DNA from 3 places in the Herbiconiux sp. L3-i23 genome. Region 2 is predicted to be linked to each of the others. Evidence: predicted binding sites of a transcription regulator. Region 2 holds the regulator's gene; each other region holds the start of a gene.
What was found. The regulator HrcA, encoded in region 2, represses chaperone genes, less so after heat shock. The targets are predictions, from matches to a motif close to TTNGCACTCGNNNNNNNCGAGTGCNAA.

Region 1 (5,416 bases), 780 kb from region 2:
CGGGCGGACCGAGGAACGCGAGGTTTCCCGTCGCGGGAAGGATGGTGCCGACGGAGAAGACGCCGTCGCCGGTCGCGCCCTCGGTCGACGTGGTCTCCTCGGTCTCTGCGGGCGAGCTCGCGCAGGATGCGAGCAGAAGCAGGCCGGCGCCGAATGCGGCGACCTTCGCTCCGCGAGAGATCAGAGTCGAGCCTTCAGAAGCGGTGCTCCTGAGGAATGCGCTCATGGTGCTCCTCGTATGTGTGATTGAGAACTGACGCGTGTGCACGCGACTTCATCACGCTAGGTGGCGAGGTGGCGGGAAACAATACAACGGTGTTACGACCGTGTAACACAGCTAAATCGTTACAGTCCGTGACCTACATGGACGACGCGGCACGTACGAGGACGGCGCGCTCGTAGACCGGCCGACCGTCGGCTGCCACAGTGAACAGGGGCAGCGCCGCACTCGAGGCGCGGCCCTGCTCGTCGAAGTCGAACGGGCCGGAGACGCCCTGGTAGTCGATGTCGTCCTCGGTCTGCAGGACGGACAGGCACTCGGCGTAGCTTGCGCACGGAATCCACGTCGTCGAGGCGGCGGGGAGCGCGGCGACGACGGACTCTCCGCCGTCGTCGCCGGCGGTGACGGCGGCGAGCGCCGCGAGGACGGTGGCGTCGTACGCCTCCGCCGCGAGCGCGGTCGAGGTCACCGCAATCGAGGACAGCGCAGACGAGGACAGCGCGGGATCCATGGCCAGCAGGGTCGCACCGAAGGCGTCGTTCGGCACCGATCCCGAGCCGAGGATCCGCACCCCCTCCGCCGCCGCGGCGACGGCGGTGAGATCGGGCACCGCGCCGGCGATCAGGATGCGCGACGACGGGACCCCTGCGGCGAGGAGGGATGCGACGGCACCCGCGATGTCGTCGGCAGCGTCCCCGGCGACGACGACGGTGTCGGCGTCGGCCGACTGCGACGCGATCCGGGCGGGCCCGCGAGTCATCTCGACAACGGTCGAAGCGTCGGCGTCGACTCCGAGCGCACCGCGGGCGGTGACCGCACCTTCGACCAATTCCGCGCCACGATCATCAACGGGCACGAGCACCGCGGTGTCGTCCCCCAGCTCGACGGCCACGGCGTCGCCGGCCACGGATGGGCCCGGCAGGACACGGACCACAGGTGCCGACGGGTCCGCCTCGTCGTCCGTCTCGGCGGCGGAGGTGAGCGACAGCACGGCGACGCGCGCCGCGGCCGCGAGCGGCAGGGTTCGGGCGAGCAGGCTCGCGTCGGCGGGTCCGATGACGACGTCGACGCCCTTGGCGGTCAGCTCGGCGAACGAGGTTTCGAGCGTCGCCGTCGCCGGATCGCCGACATCGCGATGGAAGACCCGCACCGCGCTGCCGGCCACACCGCCGGCCTCGTTGATGGCCCGCACCGCCGCTTCGACACCGGCGATCTGCGCCGCCCCGTCGGCGGCGAGCGCGCCGGTCGTCGAGGTGAGCGTCCCGATGGTGAGCACACCGTCGCCGTACGGGACGACCGCGGTGCGGGTCGGCGTCGGCTCAGGAGCCGCCGCGACGGGCGCGTAGCAGGCGGTCAGCGCCGCGATGACGCCGAGCACGAGGAAGGGCAGAGCATGAGCACTGCGCGATTGCCTCATCCGATCCCCCGACCCCTCGCGGCAGGAACCTCCGCGCGTCATGACCGTAGCGGCGCACCTCCCGCTCGCAGGGCACCGCGGCGGCGCGTCGCACGGCCGCGGATCAGGGCGTGGGTTCGGTGGGCGGGCGGCGTGCGCGGCGGCCCGCGGTGATCGCGTCGGTCGAGAGCAGGATGAGGGCGACCCACACGAGCGCGAAGCCGAACAGCCGCTCGGGCGGCATGTCCTCTCCGAGGAGGAGCGTGCCGATGAGGAACTGCAGGACGGGGGTGACGTACTGCACGAGGCCCATGTAGGTGAGCGGCAGCCGCGACGCGGCGCTCGCGAAGAGCAGGAGCGGCACCGCCGTCACCGCGCCGGCCGCCAGGATCGCCACCGTGTTGAACGCCCCGGCGCTGCCGAACACCAGGCCGCTCGTGCTCGCCACGATGGCGAGCACCACCGCGGCGAGCGGCGACACCCACGCCGTCTCGAGCGTCAGCCCGCTGACGGCGTCGACGGTGCCGCCGACCCGGTTCTTGACGAGGCCGTACAGGCCGAACGTGAAGGCGAGAGCCAACGCGATCCACGGCACGGTGCCGTGCCCGATGGCGAGGACGAGGACCGCGACGACGCTGATCCCGACGGCGACCCATTGCAGGGGCCGCAGCCGTTCGCGCAGCACGACCACCCCGAGGAACACCGTCACGATGGGGTTGATGAAGTAGCCGAGCGATGCTTCGACGACCTGCCCGGTGAGGGTCGCGTAGAGGTAGATCAGCCAGTTGAAGAAGATGAGCACGCCCGCGGCACCCATGATCAGCACGGTGCGGGGGCGGCGCACGATCGCGATCAACCGCGACCACGACCGGGTGACGGTGAGCAGGATGACGCAGAAGGCGAGTGCGAAGAGCACCCGCCATCCGACGATCTCGAACGGCCCGGCCGGAGTCAGTGCGAGGAAGTAGAGGGGGAAGAGACCCCAGAGGGAGTGGGCGCCGAAGGCGGCGAGAAGGCCCGCGGTGCGCGAGGGGTGCGCCTTGACGGACGGGGTCGGCGCACTGCTCACCGACCCGATCCTAGGGCGTCGGCGACGCTCTCCCGGGAACGGCGAAGGCCCGCACGCCGGAGCGTGCGGGCCTTCGGTCGATCAGACCTGATCGGTGCGTCAGCGGACGACGACCGCGAGCACGTCGCGGGCCGACAGGACGAGGAAGTCGTCTCCGCCGAACTTGACCTCGGTGCCACCGTACTTGGAGTAGATCACGCGGTCGCCGACGGCGACGTCGAGCGGGACGCGGTTGCCGTTGTCGTCGATGCGACCGGGGCCGACCGCCACGACCTCGCCCTCCTGGGGCTTCTCCTTGGCGGTGTCGGGGATCACGAGGCCCGAGGCAGTGGTCTGCTCGGCTTCGACCTGCTTGATGACGATGCGATCTTCGAGCGGCTTGATGGAAACCGACACGGGTGACCTCTTCTTTCTTGACCGGAAGCTAGGTGGTTGGCACACGCCAGTGCGGAGTGCCAACGACGAGTCTAGAACGCGCGCTGGCACTCATGCAATGCGAGTGCCAGCGCACGGGAGCCTGATTAGTGTTGTCGGGATGCTGGCCGACGAAGCGCGTGAACTGCTCTCCACCGACGGGTTGCGACTGCTCGACCAGGTCGGGCCGTACCGTTCCGGCGCGGACGTGTTGCGCGAGAGCGCGCGACTGCGCAAGGCGGGGCACTCTCCCGCGCTCGTCGCGGCCGTGCTCACCCAGGCGCGACTGCGCGAGCGCGCCGCCGCGAAGTTCGGGCCGTTCGCAACCCGGATGCTGTTCACCGAGGCGGGGCTCGAGCAGGCCACCCGTCTGCAGTTGGCGGCGCTGCACGCGGGCCGGTTCCGCTCGATCGGCGCGCAGCGGGTCGCGGACCTCGGGTGCGGTATCGGCGGCGACGCGATGGCACTCGCCGCGCTCGACCTCGCGGTGACCGCTGTCGACCGCGACGAGGTGACGGCCGCGTTCGCCGCGTACAACCTCGCCCCGTTCCCGAACGCGGAGGTCCGGTGCGAGAGCGCGGAGAGCACCGATCTCGACGCGGTGGACGCCGTCTTCCTCGACCCTGCCCGCCGCTCCGCGGGCCACTCCTCGAGTACCCGCCTGAAGCCCACCGACTGGTCGCCGTCGCTCGACTTCGCCTTCCAGCTCGGCGACCGCCTGCCGGTTGGCGTGAAGCTCGGGCCCGGCATGGACCGCGACCTCATCCCGCCCATCAGCGAGGCGCAATGGATCACGGTCGACGGCGACACCGCTGAGCTCGTGGTCTGGCTGGGTGGCGCGGCCCGACCGGGCATCGGCCGATCCGCGCTGGTGATCGCGAACGGCGAGTCGATCGAGCTGGTCGCCCCCGCCGACAGCGAGGACCCCGACACGGTCCCTCTCGGCGCCTACCTGCACGAACCCGCCGGATCGGTGATCCGCGCACGTCTGATCGGCGATCTCGCGCGTCGACTGGACGCCGGGCGGGTGCATCCCGAGATCGCCTATCTCACCGGCGACCGGCCGAGTCCCGACCCGCTCGCCGCCAGCTTCGCCGTGCGCGAGGTCTGGCCGATCGACGAGCGCAGCATCGCGCGGGAGCTGCGCCGCCTCGAGATCGGCACCCTCGAGATCAAGAAGCGCGGAGTCGACATCGATCCGGCCCAGTTCCGCAAGCGGCTCGGTCTCCGCGGCCCCGAGAAGGCGGTCCTGATCCTCACCCGGGTCGGCGAGCGCCGGGTCGCGATCCTCGCCGACCGGCTGCAACCGGCACCCGCTCAGTAGGTCGCGCTCCCCGCGGCGACCCCGCCGAGGATGAGGAACGGGATCACGAAGGAGGCGACCAGAACGATGGCGCCGATCACACCGAAGGCGATTCCGATGTACCCGGTGACGAGTCCCGTCACGGCGAACGGACGCCCGGCCGGTTCGCGGCGCAGACCCATGTGACCGAGGATCACTCCAACGATCGACGGAACGCCGAGCAGGAACCAGCCGGCGACCAGCCCGACGATGCCGAGCACCATCGACGCGATGCTGAGACCGCGCGGCGGCTGGTACTGCGGCTGGCCGTACTGCGAATACTGCGGCTGCGGGTACGGCGCAGCCTGATATTGCGGCTGCGGGGACGGTGCTGCCTGGTACTGGAGCGGCGGAGTCTGGGCCTGCCCTGCCGGTGCGGGCTGCGCGCCGTGGCCTTCGGGAACGGTGCCGGACATCGGGTCTCCTCCTTCGTACCGGTTCTTCCCACCGGCGCCATCACGGACGGCGCCCAGGCTATCGGCCCGGCGGCTATCGGCGCGCGAGTTCCGCTGCGGAGGCTCAGCCCGGCAGGGTCACCGCCGGTGCGAGCACCGCGAAGTAGAGGATCCAGAAGACGACCGAGACAGCGAGTCCCGCCCATCCGAGGATGACGGCCGCTCGAGCGAGCCGCGCCCCACCCGAGTCGCGCCGGCGGATGCGGGCGTTCGCCCAGTAGCCGAGCACGAGGGCGGCGACGCTGAGAAGCAGCACACCCGCGATGAGGGCGAGCACCGCGACCGGGTCGGCGGGCTTCCTCGGCGGGGCGGCGGGCGGGTCGACGACGGGCGGTTCAGCGCCGAGCGCGGGGGCCTCATCCGCGTTCGCGGAGTCCTCGGTGTCCGGCGGCGGGGCGGGAAACGCCGACGGGGCGGTCGGCCACTGCTGACCGGCCGCCCCGTCTGGCGATGCGGGATCGCTCAATACTCGTAGTTGTACGAGCCGTCGTAGCTCGAGATGGTGACGAAGAAGAAGACG
Region 2 (5,416 bases):
CCACCCCCTTGACGACCTTCGCGCCCTCCCAACGGGAGACGCTGCGCTCGGCGAGCCAGGGTACGACCCGGTCGACGCCGAGCTCCGTCGAGGCCTGGACCGCGAGCTCGTCGCGGTCGCCCTTCGCGAGCGCCTGGACGAGGGTGATCGTGCGTGCCGGGGCGGCAGTCCGCGAGACCGACCGCACCTGCAACTCGACGAGCGTGGCGGCCGCGGACACCACGACGCAGTCCGCCACTCCCCCGGCACCGTCACCGACGAGCAGTTGCTCGCCGACGCGCACCCGGCTCACCGTCGCGGCGTGCTTCGCCTCGGTGCCGGTCAGCTCGACGACCCCGCGCGCTCCGGGAAGGTCGGCATCGGTCAGATAGAAGTGGGCCACGTGGGCTCAGCCCATGAAACGGTCGCGCAGCTTCGCGAACATCCCCTGATGGAAAGTCGCCAGCTGCGGCTTCTGCTTGCCGCGCTTGGCGTGGAACTGCTCGATCAGCTCGCGCTCGTGGCGGTCGAGCTTGGTGGGCGTCACCACCTGCACGCCGACGCGGAGGTCGCCGCGCCCCTGCCCACGCAGGTGGGTGATGCCGCGATCCTTGACCACGAGCACGTCGGCGCTCTGCACGCCGGGGCGGATCTCGAGTTCGACCTCGCCGTCGAGCGACTGGATGGTCGTCTTCGTGCCGAGGATCGCGTCGCCCATCGGCACCTCGAGGGTGGCGAGCAGGTCGTCGCCGTTGCGGCTGAAGGTGTCGTGCGTGCGCACCTTGATCTCGAGGTACAGGTCGCCGTTGGGGCCGCCGGCGGGGCCGACCTCGCCCTGACCCGGCATCTGCAGACGCAGCCCGGTCTCGACGCCGGCGGGGATGTCGACCGGGACGTTGCGGCGGGCACGGACGCGCCCCTGCCCCTGGCAGGTGACGCAGGGGTTGGGGATGACGGTGCCGTAGCCGCGGCAGGTGCCGCACGGGCTCGAGGTCATCACGTTGCCGAGCAGCGAGCGGACGGTGCGCTGGATCTGCCCGGTGCCGCGGCAGATGTCGCAGGTGACGGGCGAGGTGCCGGGCTGCGCGCAGCTGCCCTTGCACGTCTCGCAGAGCACGGCCGTGTCGACCTCCACGTCGCGGTGGGTGCCGAAGACGACCTCGTCGAGATCGACTTCGAGACGCAGCAGCGCATCCTGCCCGCGTTCACGACGCGACCGGGGACCCGACTGGCGCCCGCCTCCCCCTCCGAAGAACGTCTCGAAGATGTCGCCGAAGCCGCCGAACCCGGCGCCGTCGAACCCGCCTCGGCCGCCGTTGTCGTACTGCTCGCGCTGACGCGGGTCGCTCAGCACGTCGTAGGCGTGTGTGACGAGCTTGAACCGCTCGGACGCGTCGGCGCCGGGGTTCACGTCGGGGTGCAGCTCGCGGGCGAGCTTGCGGTAGGCCTTCTTGATCTCCTCGGTGCTCGCTTCACGCGAGACCCCGAGCACCTCGTAATGGTCAGCAGCCACGGATCACCCTCAAAGTCTCTTGCATGCGTGGACGAGTCGAAAAACGGCGGACGGATCCGCTCGCGGAACGGTCGACTCCGGTCACCCCTCACCGAGCAGGCGGGACAGGTAACGCGCGACGGCGCGCACGGCCGCCATGTTGTTCGAGTAGTCCATTCTGGTCGGCCCCAGCACACCGAGATGCGCGAGTTCGCCAGAAGAGGAACTGTAACCGCTCGTCAGCACCGACGCTTCGGCGAGCCCCGACACCGTGTTCTCGCGGCCGATGCTGACGGCGATGCCGTTCTGGTCGAGCGCCATCTCACGGAAGAGGCGCAGCAGCACCACCTGCTCCTCGATGGCGTCGAGCACGGGGTGGATGCTGCCCGGGAAGTCGCGTTCGGTGCGCGCGAGGTTGCCGGTGCCGGCGAGCACGATGCGGTCCTGTCGGTTCTCGAGCACCTGATCGACGAGGGCGGTCGCGACCGCCGCGGCGGTGGAGGCGCGATCGGGCGCGAACTGGGCGGGGACCGCGGCGAGCGCCTCGGCGGCGGCCTGCAGCGCGGATCCGGCGGCGGCCGTGACGAACCGGGCGCGCAGGTCGGCGAGGAACTCCTCGTCCGCGGGCTCCGGCAGGTCGACCACCCTCTGCGCGACGTGGCCGCCGTCGGTGATCACGACGGTGAGCACTCGGTCGTGTGCGATCGGCACGAGCTCGATGTGCCGCAACGTGGTGCGCGACAGGGTCGGGTACTGCACCATCGCGACTTGGCCGGTGAACTGCGAGAGCAGCCGGACGGTGCGCGAGAGCACGTCGTCGAGGTCGAGGGAACTGCCGAGGAAGGTCTCGATCGCCTGCTTCTGCGCGGGCGAGAGCGGGCGCAGGTCGGCGAGCTGGTCGACGAAGACGCGGTAGCCCTTGTCGGTCGGGATGCGGCCGGACGAGGTGTGCGGCGCCGCGATCAGCTCCTCTTCTTCGAGCTGCGCCATGTCGTTGCGGATCGTCGCGGCGGACACACCGAAGCCGTGGCGCTCGACGATCGCCTTCGATCCGACGGGCTCACGGGAGGAGACGTAGTCCTGCACGATGACACGGAGCACCTCGAGACTGCGTTCCGACGCCATCCGCACTCCTTCCGACAGGCGACCGCGGGCGGGCGGAGGCTACTGCTGGCACTCAACGACTACGAGTGCCAATTCTAGCGCGAGCGGGCGCCGATCAGGCCATTGCCACGCCCGCGCGGCGCGGAGTATCTTGGGCGCCACTTGGCGCAGGGTGGCGCCGGAGAGCCTCTCCGCGCCTACGGATCGCCACTCATCGAAAGGCATGAGCATGACCGATTCATCCCTCCCGCCGAGCGATCCTGCCGGTGCGCCTGGCCAGCCGGGCCAGTCGGGCCAACCGAGCCAGCCCTACGCGCCCGCTCCCGCCCCGGCCGCTCCGCTGAGCGCCGCCGACGACAAGCTGTGGGCGTCGCTGTCGCACTTCGGTGGTGTACTCGGCATCCTGCCCTCGCTCATCATCTTCCTGGTGCTAAAGGATCGCGGCCCCCTGGTGCGGCAGGAGTCGAAGGAGGCGCTGAACTGGCAGATCACCTTCACGATCGGCATGATCGCCCTCTGGATCGTGGTCGGCATCCTGCAGGCGGTCCTCTACTTCACGCCGGTATGGTTCCTCAGCGCGATCATCGGCCTCGTGCCGTGGGTGCTCTACGTCGCCAACCTGGTCTTCTCGATCCTCGGCGGCGTCAACGTGCAGCAGGGCGGCAGCTACCGCTACCCGTTCGCGCTCCGCCTCGTGAAGTAGCGCCGTTCGCTAGCGGGCCGGAGGCCGCCGGGCCGCTAGCGTTAGTGCTGAAGGCGCCAGTGGGCGCATCGTCTGACCGATCCTTTTCCAGGAGGGACCGTTATGTCCGAAGTACCCCCGCCGCCGCCGTCGTACCCGGCGCAGCCCACCGCAACTCCGATGTCTCCCGAGGACCAGCGTCTCTGGGCGACCCTCACCCACGTCGGAGGCATCGTCGGCGTCGTCGTCTTCGGTGGTGGACTCGGATGGGTGATGCCGCTCATCACGTTCCTCACCATGAAGGAGCGCGGCGGCTTCATCCGCGAGCACGCCCGCGCCGCCCTCAACTTCCACCTGACGATGCTCATCGCGATCGTCGCCGGCTGGATCCTCACCATCGTGATCATCGGCATCCTGGTGCTCATCGCGGTGCCGATCCTCGTGATCATCTTCGGCATCATCGCCTCGATCCGCGCCAACAAGGGCGAGATGTACACCTACCCGCTCAGCATCCCGTTCGTGAAGTGAGCTGACGCGAGCACGATTCGCGAGGAGGGTCGCCGGGAACGGCGGCCCTCCTTCGTTTATGTGTGGTCGTGTTCTGCTCGGCCCGGCGACGCTGCAATCAGGTGATGCGGCGCACGACGTCGTCGGCCAGCAGGCGTCCCTTGAGGGTCAGCACCAGCCGTCCGCGAAGCGCGGCGGCCGGGTCGACGAGCCCGTCGGCGAGCAGCCCCGCCACCCGGATGCGCGCGTCGGCGTCGAGCGCATCGATCGACAGGCCCTCGCGGATGCGGACTTCGAGCAGCACCCGTTCGACCCGTCGCGTGTCGGCGTCGAGCGTTTCGCGCCCGACGGCGGGCGATTCGCCACGTCCGATCCGCTCGGCGTAGGCGGCGGGGTGGCGGGCGTTCCACCAGCGCACTCCCCCGACGTGGCTGTGCGCCCCGGGGCCGACGCCCCACCAGTCCGCACTGCGCCAGTAATTGAGGTTGTGCCGCGACATGTGCGCGGGATCGGGCAAACCGTCCGGCGTGGTGCGAGCCCAGTTGCTCACCTCGTACCAGCCGTATCCGGCGGCGGTGAGCAGTTCGTCGGCCAGCTCGTACATGTCGGCCTGCAGGTCGTCGTCAGGCGTCGCGACGATATCTGATCGGATCTGACGGGCTAGCTTGGTCCCGTCCTCGACGATCAGCGCGTAGGCCGACAGGTGGTCGGGGGCCTGCGCGATGGCGTGCTCGAGCGAGCGGCGCCAGTCATCGAGGCTCTCGCCGGGGGTGCCGTAGATGAGGTCGACGCTCACGTCGAGACCCACCCGGCGGGCGAGGTCGACGACGATGGGGATCCGCTCCGGGTCGTGGGTGCGGTCGAGGGTGCGCAGCACTGAAGGCACCGCCGACTGCATGCCGAACGACACCCGGGTGAAGCCCGCGTCGCGGAGCCGGGCGAGGTAGTCGGCGTCGACGGAGTCGGGGTTCGCCTCGGTCGTGACCTCGGCGCCCGGCACGATGCCGATGTGCTCGCGGATGGCGGCGAGCATGAAGGCGAGGTCGTCGGCGGGCAGCAGGGTGGGCGTGCCGCCACCGAAGAACACGGTCGACGCGGGGCGTGAGGCGATACCCGAGCGTTCGAGCCGTTCGGCGGCGAAGGCGACCTCGGCGGCGGCCTGCCCCGCGAAGTCCGCCCTCTTCGCGCCGCGCAGCTCGTCGGCCGTGTAGGTGTTGAAGTCGCAGTAGCCGCACCGGACCCGGCAGAACGGCACGTGCAGGTAGACCCCGAGCGCACGGTCGGCCGACCCCTCGGCGGCGGTCGCGGGCAGCAGCCCGTCGACGGGCGCCGGGTCGGCGAGCGGCAGAGCGGAGGGCATCCCTCCATTCTCCCCGAGCTGGCGCCCCTCCCGGCCGAGGTGCCCAGTTCTGCGGGTGCGGAGGCGAGAACACCCGCAGATCTGGGCACCTCGACGCGGAGCGAGTCGCCCACTTCACCCCGTGTCGAGCGCCCTCTACGGGGTGAAGTGGGCGACTCGGCGGCCGAGGTGCCCAGTTCTGTCGGTGTCGAGGCCCGAACACCCGCAGAACTGGGCACCTCGACGCGTGTGAGAGGGTTTTTCCCGTGGCCAATTACGTGCTCTGGGATGTCGACGGGACTCTGCTGAAGAA
Region 3 (5,416 bases), 740 kb from region 2:
CGCAGCTCGGCGAGACTCGCGACGAGTCGCACGCCGCCCGGTGCCGGGGTGACCGTGAACCAGGCGGGGCCGCCGGCGAGGGCGAGGGTGCGGCTGTACGACGACGAGGTCGCCACCTCCACGCCCGTCACCGCGCGGGCGGCGAGCCACAGGAAGGTGCCCGTCGGGTCGAACGGCGCGCGTACGGGCAAGGTCAGGTCGATCGTGCCGGGCGCAGGCATCGAGGCGGTGCGGCGGGCGCGGATCTCGCGCGGGGTGAGCGCGAACACCTCGGCGATCGTGTCGTTGAAGGCGCGCACGCTGGCGAAGCCCGACGCGTACGCGACCTCGCCCACGGGGAGATCGGTCGAGGTGAGCAGTGTCCGCGCGGTCTGGGCGCGGTGCGCGCGGCTGAGGGCGAGGGGACCTGCGCCGAGTTCGTCGGTGAGCACGCGGGTGAGATGCCGGCTGGAGTAACCGAGGCGGCTCGCGAGACCGGGCACGCCTTCGCGCTCGACGACGCCGTCGCCGATGAGACGCATGGCGCGGGCGGAAAGGTCGTCGCGCAGGTTCCACTGAGGGGTGCCGGGCGTCGCTTCGGGCAGGCAGCGCTTGCACGCACGGAATCCCGCTTCGTGCGCAGCGGCGCTGGTGCTGAAGAAGGTGACGTTCGCCGGTTTCGGGGTGCGGGCCGGGCAGGAGGGGCGGCAGTAGATCCCGGTCGAGTGCACCGCGGTGAAGAACTGGCCGTCGAAGCGACTGTCCCGGGACTGGATGGCCCGGTAGCGCTCGTCGAACTGCATGCCGTCCATCCTCGTCGCCCTCGGGCCGTCGACCTAGCGGAAATCGGACACGACGGCGCCGCATCCGTCGAGGCGGAAGTATCTCGATGTCGAGATATCCGGCCCGGCGGGTAAACTCGTCGGCGGTGCCCCGGACGGGCGCGCACAAGCGAAGGAGCATGACGCACGTGGCGAAGATCAAGGTCGAGGGAACGGTCGTCGAACTCGACGGCGACGAGATGACCCGCATCATCTGGCAGCGCATCAAGGACACGCTGATCCACCCGTATCTCGACGTGGACCTCGAGTACTACGACCTCGGTATGGAGAACCGCGACGCGACCGACGACCAGGTCACCGTCGATGCGGCGCACGCCATCCAGAAGCACGGCGTCGGCGTGAAGTGCGCGACCATCACCCCCGACGAGGCGCGCGTCGAGGAGTTCGGCCTGAAGAAGATGTGGCGCAGCCCGAACGGCACCATCCGCAACATCCTCGGCGGCGTCATCTTCCGCGAGCCGATCATCATCTCGAACATCCCGCGCCTCGTGCCCGGCTGGAACAAGCCGATCATCGTCGGCCGCCACGCGTTCGGCGACCAGTACAAGGCGACCGACTTCCGCTTCGACGGCCCCGGCACTCTGAGCGTCAGCTTCCAGCCCGCCGACGGCTCCGAAGCGCAGTCGTTCGAGGTCTTCGAAGCTCCGTCGAGCGGTGTCGCCATGGCGATGTACAACCTCGACGACTCCATCCGCGACTTCGCCCGCGCGAGCCTCAACTACGGTCTCGCCCGCAACTACCCGGTGTACCTCTCGACGAAGAACACCATCCTCAAGGCCTACGACGGCCGCTTCAAGGATCTCTTCCAGGAGGTCTTCGACGCCGAATTCGCCGACAGGTTCGCCGAGGCCGGCCTCACCTACGAGCACCGCCTCATCGACGACATGGTCGCCGCGGCGCTCAAGTGGGAGGGCGGCTACGTGTGGGCCGCGAAGAACTACGACGGTGATGTGCAGTCCGACACCGTCGCGCAGGGCTTCGGCTCGCTCGGCCTCATGACCAGCGTGCTCACCACTCCCGACGGCAAGATCGTCGAGGCCGAGGCGGCGCACGGCACCGTGACCCGCCACTACCGCCAGTACCAGGCCGGCAAGCCCACCTCGACGAACCCGATCGCCTCGATCTACGCCTGGACGCGCGGTCTCGCGCACCGCGGCAAGCTCGACGGCAACCAGGAGCTCATCGACTTCACCCACGAGCTCGAGGACGTCGTCATCAAGACCGTCGAAAGCGGCAAGATGACGAAGGACCTGGCGCTGCTCGTCGGACCCGAGCAGCCGTTCCAGACGACCGACGAGTTCCTCGACGCGCTCGCCGAGAACCTGAAGGCGCGCCTCGGCTGAGTCTCTCGCTCGACACGAAGAAGGGCCCCTTCCGATTTCCGGGAGGGGCCCTTCTTCTCGTGCGGCCTGAGGTCAGGCGGCGGGGTGGGTCTCGAGGACCTGAGCGGAGGTCGCGACCTCGATCTTGCGCGGCTTCGCCTTCTCGCTCACCGGGATGGTGACCGAGAGCACGCCGTTCTCGTAGGAGGCGGCGATGCGCTCGGTGTCGACGCCCTGGCCGAGGTTCAGCTGGCGCAGGAACGAGCCGGACTGGCGCTCGCGGGCGATCCACTTGACGCCCTCACCGCTGGTGAGGGTGCGCTCGGCGCGGATGGTCAGCAGCTGACCGTCGACGTCGATGTCGACCGAGCCGGGGTCGATGCCCGGCATGTCGGCGGAGAGCACGTAGGTGTCGCCGTCGCGGTACAGATCCATCGGCATCACGCGAGGGCTCCGGTTGTCGAGCAGCGAACCGGCGACGCGGTCGAGCTCGCGGAACGGGTCGAAGTTCATAGCCATCGGAATGTTCCTTTCTGTCGAAGTAGTCGAGTTGAGTCGGGGTGACTCAACTTCTAGAAACAGAAATTAGCACTCTCGTATGCCGAGTGCCAGCCCCTCTCGATCGCCGTCCGCGAACGCAGGATCTGCGTCAGAACCAGAAGGGCAACCACGGCTCGGTCGCGGTGTGGAAGAGCGCATCGGCTCGGCGGATCGACTCCGCGTCGCCGGTGATCCGGCCCGCGCGAGCGAGAGTGTCGACGGACACCGCGCCGAGGAAGATCGCCGAGAGCGTGGCGATGTCGAGCGAGATCGTGGCGGCATCGGCGCCACTGGCAGGTTCGACCGTCGCCCTGCCGTCGGAGCCGACGCCAAGGATCCAGGTGCCCTCGGCATGACCGAGGGGATCGGAGACCTGCAGGGTCACCGCGCCCGGGGAGTCGTACCGACGCGAGGTCAGCGTCGCGGGGACATCGAGGATCCGCAGCCACAGGTTGTCGCGCGGCGACACCAGCGCCGCCCGCCAGTCGGCGATCTGCCAGCGCACGGGTTCGTCGAGGCGGCGAAGCGGCGCGATCACCTCGCTGACCAGAGGCGTTGTGAGAGCGAGCCGCCAGAGGGCCGTCTCGGCGTCGTCGGTCTCGGTGATCAGCGAGTCGACGGTGAGCTTATGGTCGGTGAACTCGGCGTCGTCGGCGGCCGAGACCCGGTAGAGCATCAGGCCGCGCACCTCGCCGGTCTCATCGAGGTACCGGGCGGCGCGGAGGCGGCGCGACTCGTGCTCGGGGCTCTCGCCGGTGAGGCCCGCCTTTTGATCGAAGCGACGCGCCCACGCGTCGATGTGTCCCGGGTTCTGAAGTCGGACCCGCTCGTACAGGTCGTCGATCTGATCGCGCCACTCGTGTCGGCTGATGAGTTCGACGATCCCGTCCGGGATCGGCCCGGTCCACTTCGCGCGGGCGGTGCGAATCCGCCAGTCGGCCGTCATCGCGGCCGGCGCGAAACCGTAACGGCCGTAGAGGGTCGACTCCGACACGGTGAGCGCCGCGAGCGGCAGGCCGGCCGCCGCCGCGGTGCGCAGCTCGCTTTCGAGGAGTGCGCGGGCAACGCCCCGGCCGGAATGGGTGGGACTCACGGTCACGGCGCTGATCGCCCACGCCTCGACGAGCCGCCCCGGAGAGACGGTGAGTTCGGCCGGCCACGAGCTGACGGTCGCGATCGCGGCGTCGGGGGTCGACGAAGTCGGGTCGACGACCTCGGTGGTGCGGCGGTAGGCGAGTGCGGCGCGGGTATCCGCGAGCACCGCGTCCTCGGGGTCGACGTCGTGGAAGCCTCGAGCGTCCGAACGCAACCACGTCCCGAACCAGTCGGCGTCCGACGTGTCGACCAGACGGTAGGTCAGTCCCGCCTGTCGCAGCCGCGATTCGGAGGTCTTGTCGAGGGGCAATGCGCGCGGATCGAAGGAGCTCATCGCTCCACGCTATCGACGAGGGGCGACCGGACGCTGGGGTGACCCCGCGAGAACGCACGTTCCGGGCTTGTGCGCCCGCCGAAACGTGCGTTAATCCCCGCAATATCCGATGGTGCGAGTGCGTTGCGGCGCACGCGGCCCGCCGAAACGTGCGCGCTCGCCCGGAACGCCCTACCGGGGTCAGCGGAAGATGATGGTGCGGGCGCCGTCGAGGAGGACGCGGTCCTCGGCGAACCAGGTGACGGCCTGGCGCAGAGTGCGGCTCTCCTCGTCCTGACCGATCGAGACGAGCTCCTCGGGGGTACGGGAATGGTCGACCCGCACCACGTTCTGCTCGATGATCGGGCCCTCGTCGAGATCGCTCGTGACGAAGTGCGCGGTCGCACCGATCAGCTTCACCCCGCGGGCGTGCGCCTGGCGGTACGGATTCGCCCCCTTGAAGCCGGGCAGGAACGAGTGGTGGATGTTGATGACCCGGCCGCGCAGCTTCTCGCACAGCTCGGGGGAGAGGATCTGCATGTAGCGGGCCAGCACCACGAGTTCGATGTCGTGCTCGTCGACCGCGTCGAGCACCCGCTGCTCGAACGCCGCCTTGCTGTCGGCGTCGACGACGGGCAGCGACTCGAACGGCACACCGTTGAATTCGGCGAGCGAGCGCAGAGTGCCGTGGTTGCTCAGGACCAGCGGGATGTCGATCGGCATCTGACCGGAGCGCTGACGGAACAGCAAGTCGTTGAGGCAGTGCGCCGCCGTCGAGACGAGAACCAGGGTGCGCTTCGGGCGGCCGGCACGGTCGAGCTGCCATGCCATGCCGAATCGGGCGATCACCGGCTCGAGCGCGGCGGCGACCTCGTCCCGGGTCGCGTCCGTCTCGAGCTGCAGGCGCATGAAGAAGCGGCCCGTGTCGTGGCTCGAGAACTGCTGCGACTCGAGGATGTTGCCCCGCGCCTCCACGATCGCGCCGCTCACCGCGTGCACGATGCCGGGCTGGTCGCGGCAGACGAGGGTGAGCACCCAGTTGCCCGCACCCGTGTGCGCGGTCTCGGGGGCGAGGAGGCTCGTGGTCACGAGGGTCAAGCGTAGTGGCCGACTAAAATGAGGTTCGACATGCAGACCTCCGCGCCGACCCGTTTCCCCACCGTCGGCCTCGCGGTCCTCGCCGGTGCCATCTTCGTCTCGGTGACCGGAGAATTCCTGCCCACCGGTCTCCTCCCCGACATGGCGCGCGACCTCGGCGTGTCCGAGGCGCAGATCGGGCTGCTCGTCTCCGTGTTCGCCGCGACCGTCGTCGTCGCGACCGCGCC

Region 1: a site for HrcA is predicted at 3,165-3,191, ahead of groES (co-chaperone GroES). Genes of this name have one in related genera too.
Region 3: a site for HrcA is predicted at 2,729-2,755, ahead of NGH83_RS12900 (Hsp20/alpha crystallin family protein). Genes of this name have one in related genera too.

Annotation. Positions count from the first base shown of each region.
Region 1 is NZ_AP025737.1:2,742,907-2,748,322, forward strand. It holds gene NGH83_RS13070 (ABC transporter substrate-binding protein) at 1-226, opposite strand, end outside; gene NGH83_RS13075 (ABC transporter substrate-binding protein) at 360-1,637, opposite strand; gene rarD (EamA family transporter RarD) at 1,741-2,685, opposite strand; gene groES (co-chaperone GroES) at 2,785-3,081, opposite strand; gene NGH83_RS13090 (class I SAM-dependent methyltransferase) at 3,221-4,423, shown strand; gene NGH83_RS13095 (DUF4190 domain-containing protein) at 4,417-4,857, opposite strand; gene NGH83_RS13100 (DUF4190 domain-containing protein) at 4,961-5,362, opposite strand; gene NGH83_RS13105 (DUF4190 domain-containing protein) at 5,359-5,416, opposite strand, start outside.
Region 2 is NZ_AP025737.1:1,960,606-1,966,021, forward strand. It holds gene NGH83_RS09275 (16S rRNA (uracil(1498)-N(3))-methyltransferase) at 1-382, opposite strand, end outside; gene dnaJ (molecular chaperone DnaJ) at 389-1,492, opposite strand; gene hrcA (heat-inducible transcriptional repressor HrcA) at 1,574-2,596, opposite strand; gene NGH83_RS09290 (DUF4870 domain-containing protein) at 2,805-3,278, shown strand; gene NGH83_RS09295 (DUF4870 domain-containing protein) at 3,381-3,785, shown strand; gene hemW (radical SAM family heme chaperone HemW) at 3,883-5,124, opposite strand; gene NGH83_RS09305 (HAD family hydrolase) at 5,370-5,416, shown strand, end outside.
Region 3 is NZ_AP025737.1:2,701,481-2,706,896, reverse strand. It holds gene NGH83_RS12910 (AlkA N-terminal domain-containing protein) at 1-782, opposite strand, end outside; gene NGH83_RS12905 (NADP-dependent isocitrate dehydrogenase) at 950-2,164, shown strand; gene NGH83_RS12900 (Hsp20/alpha crystallin family protein) at 2,237-2,662, opposite strand; gene NGH83_RS12895 (GNAT family N-acetyltransferase) at 2,793-4,112, opposite strand; gene purU (formyltetrahydrofolate deformylase) at 4,293-5,180, opposite strand; gene NGH83_RS12885 (MFS transporter) at 5,220-5,416, shown strand, end outside.